Regions from separate parts of the Shewanella submarina genome, predicted to be linked through region 2. Evidence: predicted binding sites of a transcription regulator. Region 2 holds the regulator's gene; the other holds the start of a gene.
What was found. The regulator sigma-54, encoded in region 2, starts transcription at its own class of promoters, with help from an activator protein. The targets are predictions, from matches to a motif close to GTTGGCACGNNNNTNGNNT.
Positions count from the first base shown of each region.

Region 1: ACFOE0_RS21280 (DUF3192 domain-containing protein) is a predicted target of sigma-54. The motif match lies at 4,483-4,501, and genes of this name have one in related genera.

Region 1 covers NZ_JBHRTD010000018.1:950,322-957,981, forward strand. Annotated here, with positions in the region: gene queF (NADPH-dependent 7-cyano-7-deazaguanine reductase QueF) at 1-177, opposite strand, end outside; gene syd (SecY-interacting protein) at 238-885, shown strand; gene ACFOE0_RS21260 (hypothetical protein) at 948-2,144, opposite strand; gene ACFOE0_RS21265 (pirin family protein) at 2,437-3,267, shown strand; gene ACFOE0_RS21270 (Zn-ribbon-containing protein) at 3,324-4,097, opposite strand; gene ACFOE0_RS21275 (hypothetical protein) at 4,097-4,414, opposite strand; gene ACFOE0_RS21280 (DUF3192 domain-containing protein) at 4,544-4,918, shown strand; gene ACFOE0_RS21285 (DUF3192 domain-containing protein) at 4,936-5,322, shown strand; gene ACFOE0_RS21290 (DUF2789 family protein) at 5,374-5,607, opposite strand; gene ACFOE0_RS21295 (GNAT family N-acetyltransferase) at 5,735-6,373, shown strand; gene ACFOE0_RS21300 (DUF962 domain-containing protein) at 6,366-6,686, shown strand.
Region 2 covers NZ_JBHRTD010000001.1:340,801-348,460, reverse strand. Annotated here, with positions in the region: gene ACFOE0_RS01580 (calcium/sodium antiporter) at 1-868, shown strand, start outside; gene ACFOE0_RS01575 (KpsF/GutQ family sugar-phosphate isomerase) at 888-1,865, shown strand; gene kdsC (3-deoxy-manno-octulosonate-8-phosphatase KdsC) at 1,868-2,416, shown strand; gene lptC (LPS export ABC transporter periplasmic protein LptC) at 2,413-2,973, shown strand; gene lptA (lipopolysaccharide transport periplasmic protein LptA) at 2,960-3,517, shown strand; gene lptB (LPS export ABC transporter ATP-binding protein) at 3,514-4,245, shown strand; gene ACFOE0_RS01550 (RNA polymerase factor sigma-54) at 4,391-5,866, shown strand; gene hpf (ribosome hibernation promoting factor) at 5,897-6,184, shown strand; gene ptsN (PTS IIA-like nitrogen regulatory protein PtsN) at 6,187-6,630, shown strand; gene rapZ (RNase adapter RapZ) at 6,627-7,478, shown strand; gene ACFOE0_RS01530 (HPr family phosphocarrier protein) at 7,468-7,660, shown strand, end outside.

The DNA of each region.
Region 1 (7,660 bases), on a different contig from region 2:
GATATCTACGCCGTGGAATGGTAAGGGGTCGGTAAGATTGATGGCGTCGCGGTTCAGGGTACGGGGAACACCCTGCAACAAAGAAGGGTCATACTCTGACTTATAGTCTGTGGCTTTACCCAGAGTCAGCCCATTCAGCTCATCGGCATGCTGATAAGGGTCGTGATGCTGTGTCATCTAAAATCATTCCATGTCAAAATTAAGCCTGAATTATACCTCAAATTGGGATCTGCTTAAGTGTCTTGTTTGCCTGCATTGGAAAGCTTTCTGAATCTGTATGTTACCGCCTATCAATCCAAGCTGGATGAGTATCCACGTTATTTTCCCCAGGGAGAATCTTCCCCCTGTGTGGTCAGTGGTGACGTAACCTCTGGCAGTGCTGTACAGTGGCAGCCGGTTGCCCGGCAGAGCAAAGGGAATTTTGCCAATGTGGAGCAGGCACTGGATATTCAACTGCACGGGGATATTAATGATTTTTTCGGTGGCTTCTGGATGGCGCCGACTCTGTTTTCATCCCCTTTTGGCGAAGGTGAGCTGACCGGGGTGTGGAATCAGGAGGATTTTGAATACCTGCAGCAGAACATCATAGGTCACCTTATGATGAAGCAGAAACTCAAGCAGCCCCCTACCTGGTTTATTGGTTTGCTGGATGAAGGCGAAAGGATGCTGACGGTGAACAACCACGATGGCAGTGTTTGGAGTGAAGTGCCCGGTGAAGAGCAGGGCGAAAAGCTGGCTGGCAGCATTGCGGAATTTATCTCTCAGTTGAGCCCCAGAGTAGCACCGCCGGTTAAACATGAAGAACTGCCTATGCCGCAACTGGAACACCCGGGCATTATCTGCCGCCTGAAAATCATGTGGAATAACCTGCGGGGCAGGAGTTAACCTGATATTCGTAGTAAAAAGCGCACCCTGGGTGCGCTTTTTTATTTGTTGGCTGTAGGGAATTAATCAATTTTCCAGGCTCTGTTATCCGGCCAGTCCGGCAGTGCCGATTTAGCCGCTTTGAGTGAGAGCGTTTGCCAGCTGGCTGAATGCTCTGCATCAGGTGTACCCACCCCGAGACTGTTTAGATAGGCAAGGCTAAGACGCTGCTGCTCAGATAAAGGCAGGTTCAAATCGGAAACCGAAATGAAGTAGATATCTTCTGCCGGATTGATTGATTTTCCTGGCGCTTTGCCTGGATGTTCGGTAACTGCTCTTAGCTCCTCTGCGGAAACATTATAGTGCTTAAGGTAATAGCCCTGCGCGAGTAGCGGGTAAACCTGGAACAGATCCTCTTTTGTCGTCATAAATGGCGAGTTGATGGTGTCCAGCAACTCTTGGATGTGCTCATCAGTGGCGGGCTTTAACACATTCACTATAAGGCTTGGAGCCTCCGAAGGTGGCAAAGCATCGCCACCGTTGCTGGGTTGGGCTGGTGGATAATAGTGTCCCAACAATAATTGTTGTTCTGAATCATTCCACTGAAGCAATAGCTTGTAGCCTATATCTGAGTCTTGCTGGAGAAAAGCCCGGGTCTCGTCCACTGGATCACCCAGCAGGGGCCCAACAATATGCTGGTTACCGTAAAAGGAGGTCAGATTGGGCAAGAGTGTGGCACTCAAGGTTTCGTCACTATTGGTCAGTATTGCAAACCCCCCAGCTGATGCTGCCACTGAATCCAGCTTGCTTTGCAGCTCCTCCAGCAAGTTGCTGGAGGAGCGGGCAGTTTGTTGCTCCTGATACTGCTGGCTTATAAGGCCTTCGTTGAATTGCTCCATATCCTGCTGCCATTGATGTTGCCTCCAGATGGGCACCAGGATTGTGGTCAGGACCAACAATAGAAAAATAGTCAGCAGCCATTTTTGTCGGCGTTTTCTCTTTTCCACATAGTCGATGACATCTGCTTCAGACAGTTTTTGGATGTCAAACTCATACTCTCCGTCAGGGGGAAGCAGAAACACACCGGGAGCGATAAAAGGTGCGTAGATTTCGGGCTTGCCCGGAAAACGAACTATCACATAAGCAAGTTCCAGCTGAACATGAGTGCCTCCTTCTGTCGCCAGTAATGTGTGTTCCCATTCTCCATGAACATCCGGGTTATACAGGCGGGCATCTCCTGGCATTAAACTGGTTATCAGGGGGATGAGGTGCTCATGCATAGGTGTTTGGTTCCTTGTTCTAATCATGTCTGATTGCGTCATTCATGGAGTAAAACTCCAATAAAGCTTCAACAGTCAGTCTTTTGTTTTGGTTTTGTTAACAAGCGGAGGTTACGGAAATACTCTGACAAGGGTCAAGTCACAATATGGACGTTTTAGCTGAATAGACTGTTTTTGGCGATTGGCTCAATTTATATTCGATTTAACCGAATGCTTGCGACTGATAATGCCAATAGCAACCTCTTGCCTGAGTTTTTACACTGATATCAATTACAGATTTTGGAGTTTTAGGATGAAAGTAATCAGTGAACTACGCAGTCATGCAGCAAGGGATGGTGACGGAGTAAACATCTTCAGAGTCGCTGACTTCAGCGGTCGTATGTTCGATCCGTTTCTGATGATTGATGAGCTTAAGTCGGATGAGGAGTCTGATTTTATCGGTGGATTTCCGCCTCATCCCCATCGCGGGATTGAGACTTTTACCTATATCATCAAAGGTGGGTTTGAACACAAAGATCAGATGGGAAATCGTAAAGTCATCAGCGGCGGAGATGTCCAGTGGATGAGCACAGGTTTTGGTGTTATCCACTCTGAGATGCCGGTAGCTGATAATGAAGGCATGCATGGTTTTCAGATCTGGGTGAATATGGCTGCCGCGGATAAATTGAGGCCTGCAAGGTATCAGGATTCTGTGGCGACAGGTTTACCTGTGCTGGAGAATACCAGTGGCGCCAGTTTGAAGGTACTGGCTGGTAACTGGGTGCTGGCCGACCAATCCGCTGCGTCCCCTGTTGGGCCATTGGCATCCGATGCCGCTGTGGCGGATATCAGACTGAGTGCCGGAGGCACAGCTCAGATTGAGCGTACACAATATGAGAAGCTGTTTGTTTATATCCACACCGGACGCATCAATGGTTATTCAGCCGGACAAGCTTTACTGCTGGATCCCCAGCAAGCTATAGAGATGCACGCCGATGTAGAGAGTGGCGCCCTGATTTTCTCTGGGACACCATTGAGAGAGCCAGTTGCGCACATGGGGCCCTTTGTAATGAATACTCAGGAACAGCTGCATCAAGCTGTGATGGACTATCAAGCCGGGAGGTTTGGTGCGATAGATCTTTAGCTCCCAGTGAAGTTATTTTTGATTGGAATAAATAACCGGGCGTGAGCCCAGTTATCTCACTGATGGTCCCAGGATAGGTTGGAAACGATACGGCAGGACTCACAGCGGAAATGGAACATATCCAGCAGTGGCTCTTCCAGTTTCCAGTCATGGCTGCCACATCTGGGACAGGGACGATTGTTTTCAGCTTCTTTATTCTCGCCACCGACCCGATACAGATAGTAATAGGTGGGGATTTGGGTCAGATACTCGATACGACCACGCAGATCCCATCCGCGACGAAACAGGTCACTGGACGGCGAGCTTATCTCTTCCAGTGCTGCAAATTCCGCTTTGGTGGCTGCCGCCATCTGCAGTTCATCACAGGCTTGCCATTCAGTTTGCCAGCGAATGACCCGTTTGTGGTCGCCATTAAAGGTGGCAGGAATACGATATAGCGGGATAGGCAGCAGGTTATCGCCACTACGCAGAGGAGAGCACATATGCACATAGCTGGTGTACAGCACTTGCCAGTCGCTAAATTCAGTGGCGCTCACTTCAGAGTTGATATCCTGACCAATAAGCTTTTCTCTGGGAGCCAGGATCTTGGCTTCCGTCAGTTCTTTCAGCGCCATCTTAACCCAGGTGCTGTTGAAGCTGTAATGCAGGCTCTCTTTTTCCGGGAGCATTAAACGTACTCTGAACTCACCTTCATTAAAGGCCACAGCAAATTCTCTGCCCAGCACCTGACCATTGGCCCGGTAGGCTTCCAGCAGATTGTTGATCGCCTTTTCTGCTGCGGTAATTGTGGTATCGGCAAAACACTCGAAACGCAGTTCAGTCACAAACATCAGTGATTACGCTCCAGCTCGGCCACTCTTTGAGCCAGCTCATTGTAGGCTGACTCCAGCTTTTTCACCTGTTCGCGCAGCTGAACCAGCTCCGATTGTTCTTCATTCTGCTCCGCAGCTGCATTTGGCTGCATAGGAACCTGAGGAACAAGTGCGGCCAACTCTTCTGCTGAAAGTGATTTAAATCTCTGTAAGCCTTGAATTAACACTGGCATAGGGACTGATTTAAGTTTGGCTTTCAACAAAGCAATGCTGGGCTGCTTACCTGCAAGTTGCAAACTGCGGGCAAGGGCCAAGACTTGGTCTATTTGGCTCATGAGTGGTGATATTTCCCAAGCTGGATTGTGCTTTTGGATAAATGTCCAATAAAAACATGGGTTTAATTATTGGCGCGGTTTATGCTTATGCCTTCACCGATAATTAAACAACAGATAGAGGACGTTTAAATGAAAGCCAAGTTTATTCCATTGTTGCTTGCTGGGGTAGTGAGTCTTGGACTTAGCGGTTGTGTTATCAATGTCGGAGAAGATGGACATGATAACGATTGGGGCGGCAGCAGCTGGAAAAGTGAAGAAAACCGCAACCGGGAACTGATCTCAAATCTGACTCCGGGCGTGGCCATTGAAGAGATCAAAACACGCTTGGGGACGGCCGATTTTTCAGAGGCATACAGCAAGGATAATGGACTGGTTGAAGTGTTGTTTTATCGCACCCAGCGTGTCCACGGCGATGGCAAAACCAGCAAAGATGAATGTACGGCTCTGGTATTTAAACAGGGCAAGCTGGTGGGATGGGGCGACAGGGCTTACAACAGCATCTAACAGATAGGGAAACGCATATGAGGACAAAGTTAATACTGCCTTTGGCCATGGCATCGCTGCTCACTGCAGGGCTCAGTGGTTGTATGGTTGTTGTCGATAAAGATGGAACAGATTTTTCAGTCGGTAACAGCTGGAACAGTGACTGGGAAAAAGCTGAGAAACGTAATCGCGCGAACATTGCACAATTGCAGCCTGGTGACAGCCTGGAGCAGGTTCGATCCCGCATGGGGGTAGCGGACTTCAGTGAGGGATTCAGTCGTGATGGAGTGGAGATGGTGGTCTTGTATTACCGCACTCAACGAACTGCTGAAGATGGTAAAACCAGCCGCGACGAGTGTACGCCCCTGCTGTTTAAGCAAGGGCAACTGATCGGTTGGGGTGAGCAGTCACTTCAACAGATCTGATTAACCAAAAGCCCTGAGTGATTCAGGGCTTTCTTGTTTACGCGGCAAGGTTCACTCTCTATGGAGTCTGGCATCCAGCTGATCCAATAATTCGGTCCAGTTGTTATCAAGTGACATGGCTTCCTTAATAAATGCCCGCTGGCTATCACTCCAAAATTTCGCATCGCTGATACAGGTATTGGGTTCAATACTGTGGGCTCCAATAAATGACTCTATAGCTTCGTCGCTGTCAGCCAGCCCAAGCTGGGCAAACAGGTGGCTGAGATCTGATGGGGTTGTATCCATACCTGACTCCCTTAGGTGATTTCTATTGCTTAAGCATCCGTCATACTCAAAAAAATGCAATGGTGCTTAACACTGAGGAATTTCCCTGATAGGTTAATTTTTTGTGATCTTGAAGGGGGAATCATTAATGGAAACGCCAGCTTGTGACAACTATCGCGCTGTTTATCTGACGGCAGAAGATTTGCGAATTGCCGCATCGATTATCTACAACGCGTACCATGATGATCCCTTTTTTAAAGATGCACTGTTCAAAGGTGATATGCACCAGTATGAACAAAAACTGCGCGCTGCCATACGTGAGGAGTTGAATGACCTGTGGCAACAGGAACAGACTCTGGTCGGCCTGTTTGAAGATGACAGATTGGTTGGGGTTGTGTGCGTGTTTTCTCAGCAGGCGGGGGTTGGAGAGGGACGTTACTGGAACTGGCGTCTTAAGATGATGTTGAGCACAGGTTGGCAATCCACCCAGGCATTAATGAATAAAGAGAGCAGCATTCTTGAACATTTGCCCGGTAAGAATTGTGCCGTCATCCAATTTGTGTGCGTCGCCCCCTTTGAGCAGAAAAAAGGTTTAGGAGCAAAATTGCTGGATGCAGTCACCAGTTGGTGTGATGAGCAGCCGGAATTGGATGGAATAGGTGTGTTTGTGTCACAGGAGTCCCACGCGCATCTGTTCAACCGTCACGGTTTTATCCCTTTAGCCAGCCTGAATATCGGCAATGTTTCCGGTGAACTGATGTTTTATGAGAGTCAAAGAGATGAATAAGCCGGTATTTGACTCCTTTTGGGACTTCTACCCCTACTATCTCAAAGAGCACAGTCACAGTGTGTGCCGCAGGCTGCACTTTGTTGGAAGTGCTTTAGTCCTGATTGAATTAGCCTGGATTGTTTTAACCGCAAACTGGGGCTGGTTATGGCTTTTACCAGTCACAGGTTATGGGTTTGCCTGGGTTGGACACTTCTTTTTTGAAAAGAATAAACCCGCGACTTTTCAATATCCTTTATATTCTTTGATGGGCGACTGGGTGATGTTCTGGCAAATGTTGACCGGGCGCACAAAAAAAATTCGTGGGGAGTGAGGCAATTTGCTTTTTGCTTTGTGAGAGATCTCTTACAAGGACGTAGGAAAAAAGATTGGAAAAGCTCGGGTTACAGCTGTCTTGCAATTAAAAAGTCTTAATAAACAGCTTGATAGGTTTTGCTTTAAATATCCTCCAATCTAACTGCTGATTTAATCGCCATCAGCAATTTTCCGGTCTGTATACACTTAAGTGGTAGCCAACAAGACAGGATGTCGCGGTCAGGGAAGGACATGAAGTCGTGTTACAGTCACAGGACAGACTGAAACATACCCAAAATCAGCAATAATTGGCTTACACACCCGCAAGGATGATATGGAAAGGCACAGGATGGTGCAATCCCTTGGGAAAAGGGCAAAGGATTAAAGGATAACGGGTCTGAACGGATTTTGACTCGAACGGCAGGAAGCTGAATCGTTTCAGGAAGGAACGATGTTACCCGGACAGGTAAGCGAATGGACTCAGTACGTAAGTACATGGACATCATGGATGCAGGGAAGATGCTAAGGACGCATTTGCAGACGCAAGGATGGTGCAGGGAGCACGAGAAATAGCTGGACGGCTTACGAGAAAGATGAGGGGGCGCGTTATTCAACGCGCCCCTTTCTCATTTCTATCGTCTGTTAAAGGAGTGATAGCATATTGGCTGGCCTGGGCGGTAATGCTCAAATCCTGTGCAACACAGCATTTTTGCCGCTAATACGAACATCCCAACGACCAGTTAAAAGTTTAAGGATTAAAGCTCATCCCTCCTCACTCCCCAGCTCCCTGAACCCCAGATTTCACACTGATCCTGCCAGTTCCCGTTTCCTGCGCTGAAATGCCTTACTGATTTTGTCGCCATCACAGATTTAGCGTTAAATCTCATTAACCTATGGCCGCAATTATTGTTAACCAAGAGGCCTTGCCCGGGCTGCTATTTTCAATATCACCCGCTGATTTGTAAGACATTTCCCACAAAGATGTAGGAAGTT
Region 2 (7,660 bases):
TCTGGGCCTGCCCCCTATGCTTATCGGCCTGACCATTGTCGCCATGGGCAGCAGCGCCCCGGAAATGTTTGTTGCCGGAACCGCCGCAATGAACGGCATGACAGATACTGCTATCGGTAATGTGCTTGGCTCCAACGTGGCCAATATTACTTTGATTCTCGGTGTTACCGCGCTGCTTGGCAGTATTTCCGTGAGCTCCCAGACCCTGATGCGGGAAATTCCCTTGATGCTGGCAGCCACTGTATTGGCCGGTTACCTTATCCATGATGGCTTTTTGTCCCGTAACGACGGTTTGCTACTGCTGGCTGTGTTTTTCAGCGTGATGGGATATCTGATTTGGCATGCGCTGAACAACAAACAAAGAGATCCGCTTGAGACTGAGGCGGATGACGAAGTGCCCAAAGATGTCCCCACCCGGAATGCCGTGTTCTGGGTCCTGGTGGGTATTGTACTTCTGCCGTTTTCTGCCGACCTTATGGTGGATGGCGCCGTAGGCATTGCCAAGGCGTTTGGCTTGTCGGATCTGATTATCGGTCTGACGATTATTGCTGTGGGTACCTCACTGCCAGAGTTGGCGGCCTGCGTCGCCGGCGTGCTTAAAAAAGAGGACGATCTTGCCATCGGCAATATTGTAGGTTCCAACCTGTTTAATATACTGGCAGTTTTGGCTATCCCGGGTTTGATTGCACCGGCGGCCATAGATTCCCAGGCCAGCACCCGTGACTTTTATATGGTTCTGGCCAGCAGCAGCGCACTGGCTATTCTGGTGCTGACAACAGGTCGCAAACGTGAACTGCAACGCTGGCACGGTGCTCTGCTGCTGGTAAGCTTTGTGGCTTACCAGATATTGCTGTTCCAAAGTGCCTGACACCAGCCGGAAAAACAAAATGAAAAACAGACAGAATTGGCGCCAATGGGGTAGCCGGGTAATAGATATCGAGAAAGCGGCACTGGACAATCTGTACCAGTTTATCGACAGCGACGAGTTTGCCGATGCCTGCGACATGATCCTCAGTTGCACCGGCAAGGTGATCGTCATGGGGATGGGCAAGTCAGGCCATATAGGCAATAAGATTGCCGCGACTCTGGCCAGCACGGGAACCTCATCATTTTTTGTCCACCCGGGTGAAGCCAGCCATGGCGACCTGGGGATGATTTCAGACAACGATGTGGTTTTGGCTATCTCCAACTCGGGAGAGTCTTCTGAGATTCTGACCCTGATGCCTGTGATTAAACGTCGGGGTATCAAGATGATAGCCGTGACAGGCAAGCCAGCTTCCAATATGGCAAAGTTGGCCCAACTGCACCTGTGTATCGGTGTACCGGAAGAGGCCTGTCCGCTGGGACTTGCTCCTACCTCAAGCACCACAGCGACTTTGGTACTGGGCGACGCGCTGGCAGTGGCTCTGCTGCAAGCCAAAGGCTTTACCAAAGATGACTTTGCCCTGTCCCACCCAGGCGGCGCCCTGGGTCGTAAGTTGCTGCTGAAAGTCGCTGACGTGATGCACTCAGGTGACGAACTGCCGCAGGTACCTGACTCCATGCATATCACTGACGCCCTGTATGAGATCACCCGCAAAGGCCTGGGCATGACAGCCGTGATCGCCGATGATGGCAAGCTTGCGGGTATATTTACCGATGGCGATCTGCGTCGGGTGATCGATGCCAGAGTCGATCTGCACAACACCCCGATCGCTCAGGTGATGACCAGGAACTGTGTTACGCTTGGCAGCAATGTCCTCGCCGCCCAGGCGCTGAAAGTGATGGACGAAAAGAATATCAATGGCCTGATAATCATCGATGAGCAGCAGCGCCCAGTAGGTGCACTGAACATGCTGGATATGGTCAAGGCTGGAGTAATCTGAATATGCGACAAGGCTTGTACGGCCCGGTGGCCGACGAAGTATGGCAAAAGGCCACTAAAATCAAACTGCTTATCTGTGATGTCGACGGAGTCTTCTCCGACGGCCGAATCTATCTGAGCAACAGCGGCGAAGAGCTCAAGGCGTTCCACACCCGGGATGGCTTTGGCATTCGCTCTTTGCTGTCCACGGATTTCCATATCGCCATCATCACAGGACGCAAGTCCCAATTGGTAGAAGATAGAATGACAGCCCTGGGCGTCAGTGACATCTATCAGGGTGTAGACGACAAACTGGAACCTTTTAACGAACTGCTGGCCAAATATGATCTGACCTCAGATCAGGTTGCCTATATAGGTGACGATATGGTTGATCTGCCGGTAATGCAGCAGGTGGGACTGGCGGTTTGCGTGGCGGATGGCCACCCCTATGTAAAACAACATGCCGATATGATTACTCATGTATCCGGCGGTTTTGGTGCGGTCAGGGAGCTGACCGACCTGTTGTTGATGAGTCAGGATAAGTTCGACGCTGCCCACGGGATGAGCATATGAACCGCATTACGCTGGCCATTGTGCTGTTCTTTTCCATTGCGCTGGGTCTTTACTGGCAGGTGCAGCTGAAGAAAAGTGAGCAGCAGTCCAGTACAGATTCTGGCATAGTCCAGCCAGATTTCGTAGCAGACAACCTTAAAAGCGTCAGCTACAACGAAAAAGGTGATGTGGAAAGCCGGGTGTCGGCTGAGCATATGGAGCACTTTGAAGCCAATAACCTGACACGCTTTACTCAGCCTGTGTACCTGCTTTATCCGGATGATGGCGCCGCCCATTGGCGCATTTCAGCCATCGAAGGTGCACTGGATAAAGAGGACAACATAGTCACCCTGCAGAATAATGTTATCATCGACGCCATAACGCCGAATGAACCGCTGCAGCAGTTGAGAACCAGTTACTTACAGCTGGATCTAAACACCATGATCATGCGCTCCGACCGGGTGATTCAGGTGGATGGAATGAACTTCAAAGTGGAAGGCACAGGCCTCTATGCCGATCTGAATGCGCAGACTGTAGAGCTGCTGAATCAGGTAACAGGAATTTATGAACCAAACTAACAGACTTATCGCAGCCTTACTCTGCACCCTGAGCCTGGGTGCTGTTGCTGCTACCGACGACCTCACCAAGGAAGTTCACATTGCGGCCCGCAGCCAGGAAGCCGATATCAAGAACAAGCGCGTTGTTTATAACGGCCCGGTAGTAGTTACCCAGGGCAGCATCAAGATTCTCGCGGATGAACTCAGTGCCAGCCAGGGCGATGGCGAAACGATTCTTATCGCCACTGGCAAGCCTGCCACTTACACCCAGACACTGGACAATGACCGCCCTGCGACGGCCAGTGCCAATGAGATCCGCTACAACATCAGTAAGCGGGTACTGACCCTTGTAGGCGCAGCCGAAATTGAACAGGACGGCAGTAAAGTGACCGCTCCCCGGATTGTGTATGACATTCAGCTGCAACAGATGAAAGCTGAAGGCAACCAGAACCCGGATGACAGAGTTCATACTGTTATTAAGCCTGAAAACTTCCAGAACGATGTGAAGCAAGAGCGGCAGAAGTCTGACGAACAACAGCAAGATAAAGAGCAACCAGAGTCATGAGCGAACTGACGCTGAAAGCCGAACACCTGGCAAAAAGTTACAAAAACCGTCAGGTGGTAAAAGATGTCAGCCTGGAGGTCAAAACCGGTCAGGTTGTTGGCCTGCTGGGCCCCAATGGCGCGGGCAAGACCACAACCTTCTATATGGTTGTCGGCCTGGTGAAAAGTGATAAGGGCGCTATCTATATCAATGATGATGACCTGACGCTTGATCCCATGCACATGCGAGCCCGCAAAGGTATCGGTTATCTGCCTCAGGAAGCCAGTATTTTCCGTAAGCTGTCTGTTCGCGATAACATTATGGCCGTACTGCAAACCCGTAAAGCCCTCAGCAATGAGCAGCGGGAAGAACAGTTAGAGCACCTGCTGGAAGAGTTCAACATCACTCATATCCGTGATTCCATGGGGATGGCACTGTCTGGTGGTGAAAGACGCCGGGTAGAGATCGCCAGAGCCCTGGCCGCCAACCCCAAGTTCATTCTGCTGGATGAACCTTTTGCCGGTGTTGACCCTATCTCGGTAATAGACATCAAAAAGATTATTGAACAGCTTAAAAGCCGTGGTCTGGGCGTCCTGATCACTGACCATAACGTACGGGAAACCCTGGACGTGTGTGAGCATGCCTACATCGTCAGCCACGGCAATTTGATCGCCGAAGGTACCCCGGCAGAGATCCTGGATAACCAGCAGGTGCGTGCAGTGTACTTGGGCGAACAATTCAGGCTATAGTTAAGGCGTATGCCTCTGTGAATGCCCCCGAAAGGTGCGGCCTGAATATCAGGTACAAAGGAAACGCACCTTTCCCAGGCCAATGGACAATCCGGCTCTCGAGAATTTCCACTAAAAATATTCTAAACAGGGATTTGCGGTAAACATGAAAGCGTCACTCCAGCTTAAACTGGGTCAGCAGTTAACTATGACGCCTCAGCTGCAGCAGGCGATTCGTCTGTTGCAGTTGTCATCACTGGAACTCCAACAGGAGATCCAGCAGGCACTGGAATCCAATCCGTTACTGGAGATGGACGAGGAGCAGTACGACTCCGAGTCAGAGGATAACCCTACAGACAACACCGCCGAATTCGACCAGGAAGATTACTCAGCCACAGCGCAGGACAGCTCCAGCGTTGAAACCTCCGATGCCGTCACCCAGGAATCCATGCCGGAAGATCTGCCCATGGACACCACCTGGGATGAGGTCTTTACCGCAGCACCGGTCTCCTCTGGCCCCGCCATGCGCGATGACGATATGCCTTTTCAGGGAGAAACCAGCGAAGGCCTGTACGAGCACCTGGAATGGCAAAAGAACCTTACCCCTTTCTCCGAAAATGATTACGCCATCGCCACCGCCATTATCGAAGCCATCGATGAACGCGGTTATCTGACACAAAGCACTGAAGAGGTGCTGGAAGCTCTGGGTGATGACGAAATTGAGCTGGACGAAGTTGAAGCTGTACTCAAACGTATTCAGCACTTCGACCCTGTTGGTGTGGCTGCGCGGGACCTAAGCGAGTGCCTGCTGATACAGTTGCATCACTTCGCACCGGACACCCCCCATATCGACAATGCCCGACTGCTGATTAAAGAGCACCTGGAGCTCATCGCCAACCGGGATTTTCGTACCCTGATGCGCAAAACCCGACTGAAAGAAGATGACCTGAGAGAGGCGATCAACCTTATCCAGACATTGAATCCAAGACCTGGATTGCTGGTTAGCCGCGAGAATGATGAGTACGTGATTCCCGATGTCTCGGTCGCTAAAAAAAGTGGCCGCTGGGTGGTAGAACTCAACCCCGACTGCATGCCCAAACTGAATGTAAACCAGCATTATGCCGCCATGGCCCGCAGCACCCGCAACCAGTCGGACAGCCAGTTTATTCGCGGTCATCTGCAGGAAGCCAAATGGTTTATTAAAAGCCTGGAGAGCCGCAACGATACACTGTTGAAAGTGGCCAATTGTATTGTACAGTTCCAACAGGGCTTTTTTGAATTCGGTGAAGAGGCCATGAAGCCTATGGTGCTCAACGATATCGCCGAAGCTGTCGAAATGCATGAATCGACAATTTCCAGGGTAACCACCCAAAAATACATGCACACCCCCAGAGGGATTTTCGAATTGAAGTACTTCTTCTCCAGTCATGTCGGTACTGAAGATGGAGGAGAATGCTCGTCCACTGCCATCCGCGCCTTTATCAAGAAACTGGTGGCGGCAGAAAACCAGAAGAAGCCGTTGAGCGACAGCAAAATGGCCCAGCTTCTGGCAGAACAGGGAATAAACGTTGCCAGACGGACTATCGCCAAGTATCGAGAGGCGATGCTGATTCCGCCTTCCAACCAGCGTAAGAGTTTATAACCCTACCCGGAACAAAGGAGGTAGCTATCTATGCAAATCAACCTGACTGGACACCATATCGAGATCACCGATTCATTGCGTGAATATGTTGAGAACAAATTCACCAAGCTTGAACGCCATTTTGAACAGATCAATAATGTGCACGTTGTGCTGAACGTTGAAAAACTGCAACAAATTGCAGAAGCAAAACTGAATTTAAATGGCGGCGAAGTCTTCGCAACTTCTGAGCATAGCGATATGTATGCCGCCATCGACGCCCTGATCGATAAACTTGATCGTCAGGTGATTAAACACAAAGAGAAGCTGACAAAACACTAACGATGGAACTTCGTACCATCCTGCAGCCGGAGTGCGCATCCTGTGCCACTCCGGGCAGTAAAAAAAAGGTACTCGAGCTGGTAAGTAACCTGATTGCCGCTCAGTACCCTACCCTTTCCTCACAGGAAGTTTTTGAAAGCTTGCTGGCCAGAGAGAAAGTAGGCAGCACAGGAATCGGAAACGGTATTGCCATCCCCCATGGCAGACTTTCCAGTATAGAGCACCCCATAGCAGTTCTGGTTAAATGCACAGAGCCTGTTCCCTTCGATGCCATAGATAATCAGCCAGTAGACCTGCTGTTTGCGCTATTGGTACCGTCGGAGCAGTGTCAGGAGCATTTGGCGACTTTGTCTGCTATGGCGGAAAAACTCAGTGACAAACAGATCGTCAAACAGCTGCGTAAAGCACAGGACGACGCAGAACTCTTTCGGGTTATCACAGCATGAAACTGGTTATCGTATCGGGCCGCAGTGGCTCAGGAAAATCTGTCGCCCTCAGGGCACTGGAAGATCTCGGCTACTACTGTGTCGACAATCTGCCACTGTCCATGATTGCGACACTGCTTGAGCAGCTGCAAAGCACTACAGATCAAGTCGCTATCAGCGTTGATGTGCGTAACCTGAAAGATCAGGACAAGATACTGGAGCAGCAGCTTGCCTCGCTGAAAGACACTGAAATTACCAGTTTTTATCTGCACTCAACCGATGAAATCCTGCTGAAGCGCTACAGTGAAACCCGGCGTTTACACCCACTTTCCCGCAATCACTCCTCGCTGCAGGAAGCGATTAAGCTGGAAGGTCAGTTGCTGATGCCCCTGTCCAAGATGATGGACCACTTTATCGATACCTCCTCCCTGAATGTTTATGACCTGAGTGATAAGGTCAGACAGATTCTGATGGGGCATGTTGAGAAAGAGTTGGTTATCACCTTCGAGTCTTTCGGTTTCAAGCATGGTATGCCTACCGAAGCGGATTTTATGTTTGATGTTCGCTTCCTGCCAAACCCGCACTGGGAGCCGGACCTGCGACCTTTGACCGGTTTGGATCAGCCGGTGCAGGACTTCCTGAACCGTCAGACTCTGGTGAACAAATTTATCTGGCAGATTGAAAACCTGCTGGAGACCTGGTTGCCTCATCTGGAGCGCAACAATCGCAGCTATCTGACCATAGCCATCGGCTGTACCGGCGGTCAGCACAGATCTGTGTTTATCGCCGAACAGCTGGCCAAACGTTTAAGCCAAAGTCACCACACAGTGAAAGTTCGTCACAGAGAACTGGCTCAAGATGAAGCTTGAGCGTCAGGTCACCATCTGCAATAAACTGGGATTACACGCCAGAGCTGCCACCAAGTTGGCAATTCTGGCGAACCAGTTTGATGCCAGTGTCACCCTTTCAAATGGCGAGAAATCCGCAAGTGCTGCCAGTGTGCTTGGTCTGCTGATGCTGGAATCAGGCAAAGGCAAAACCATCTCACTCA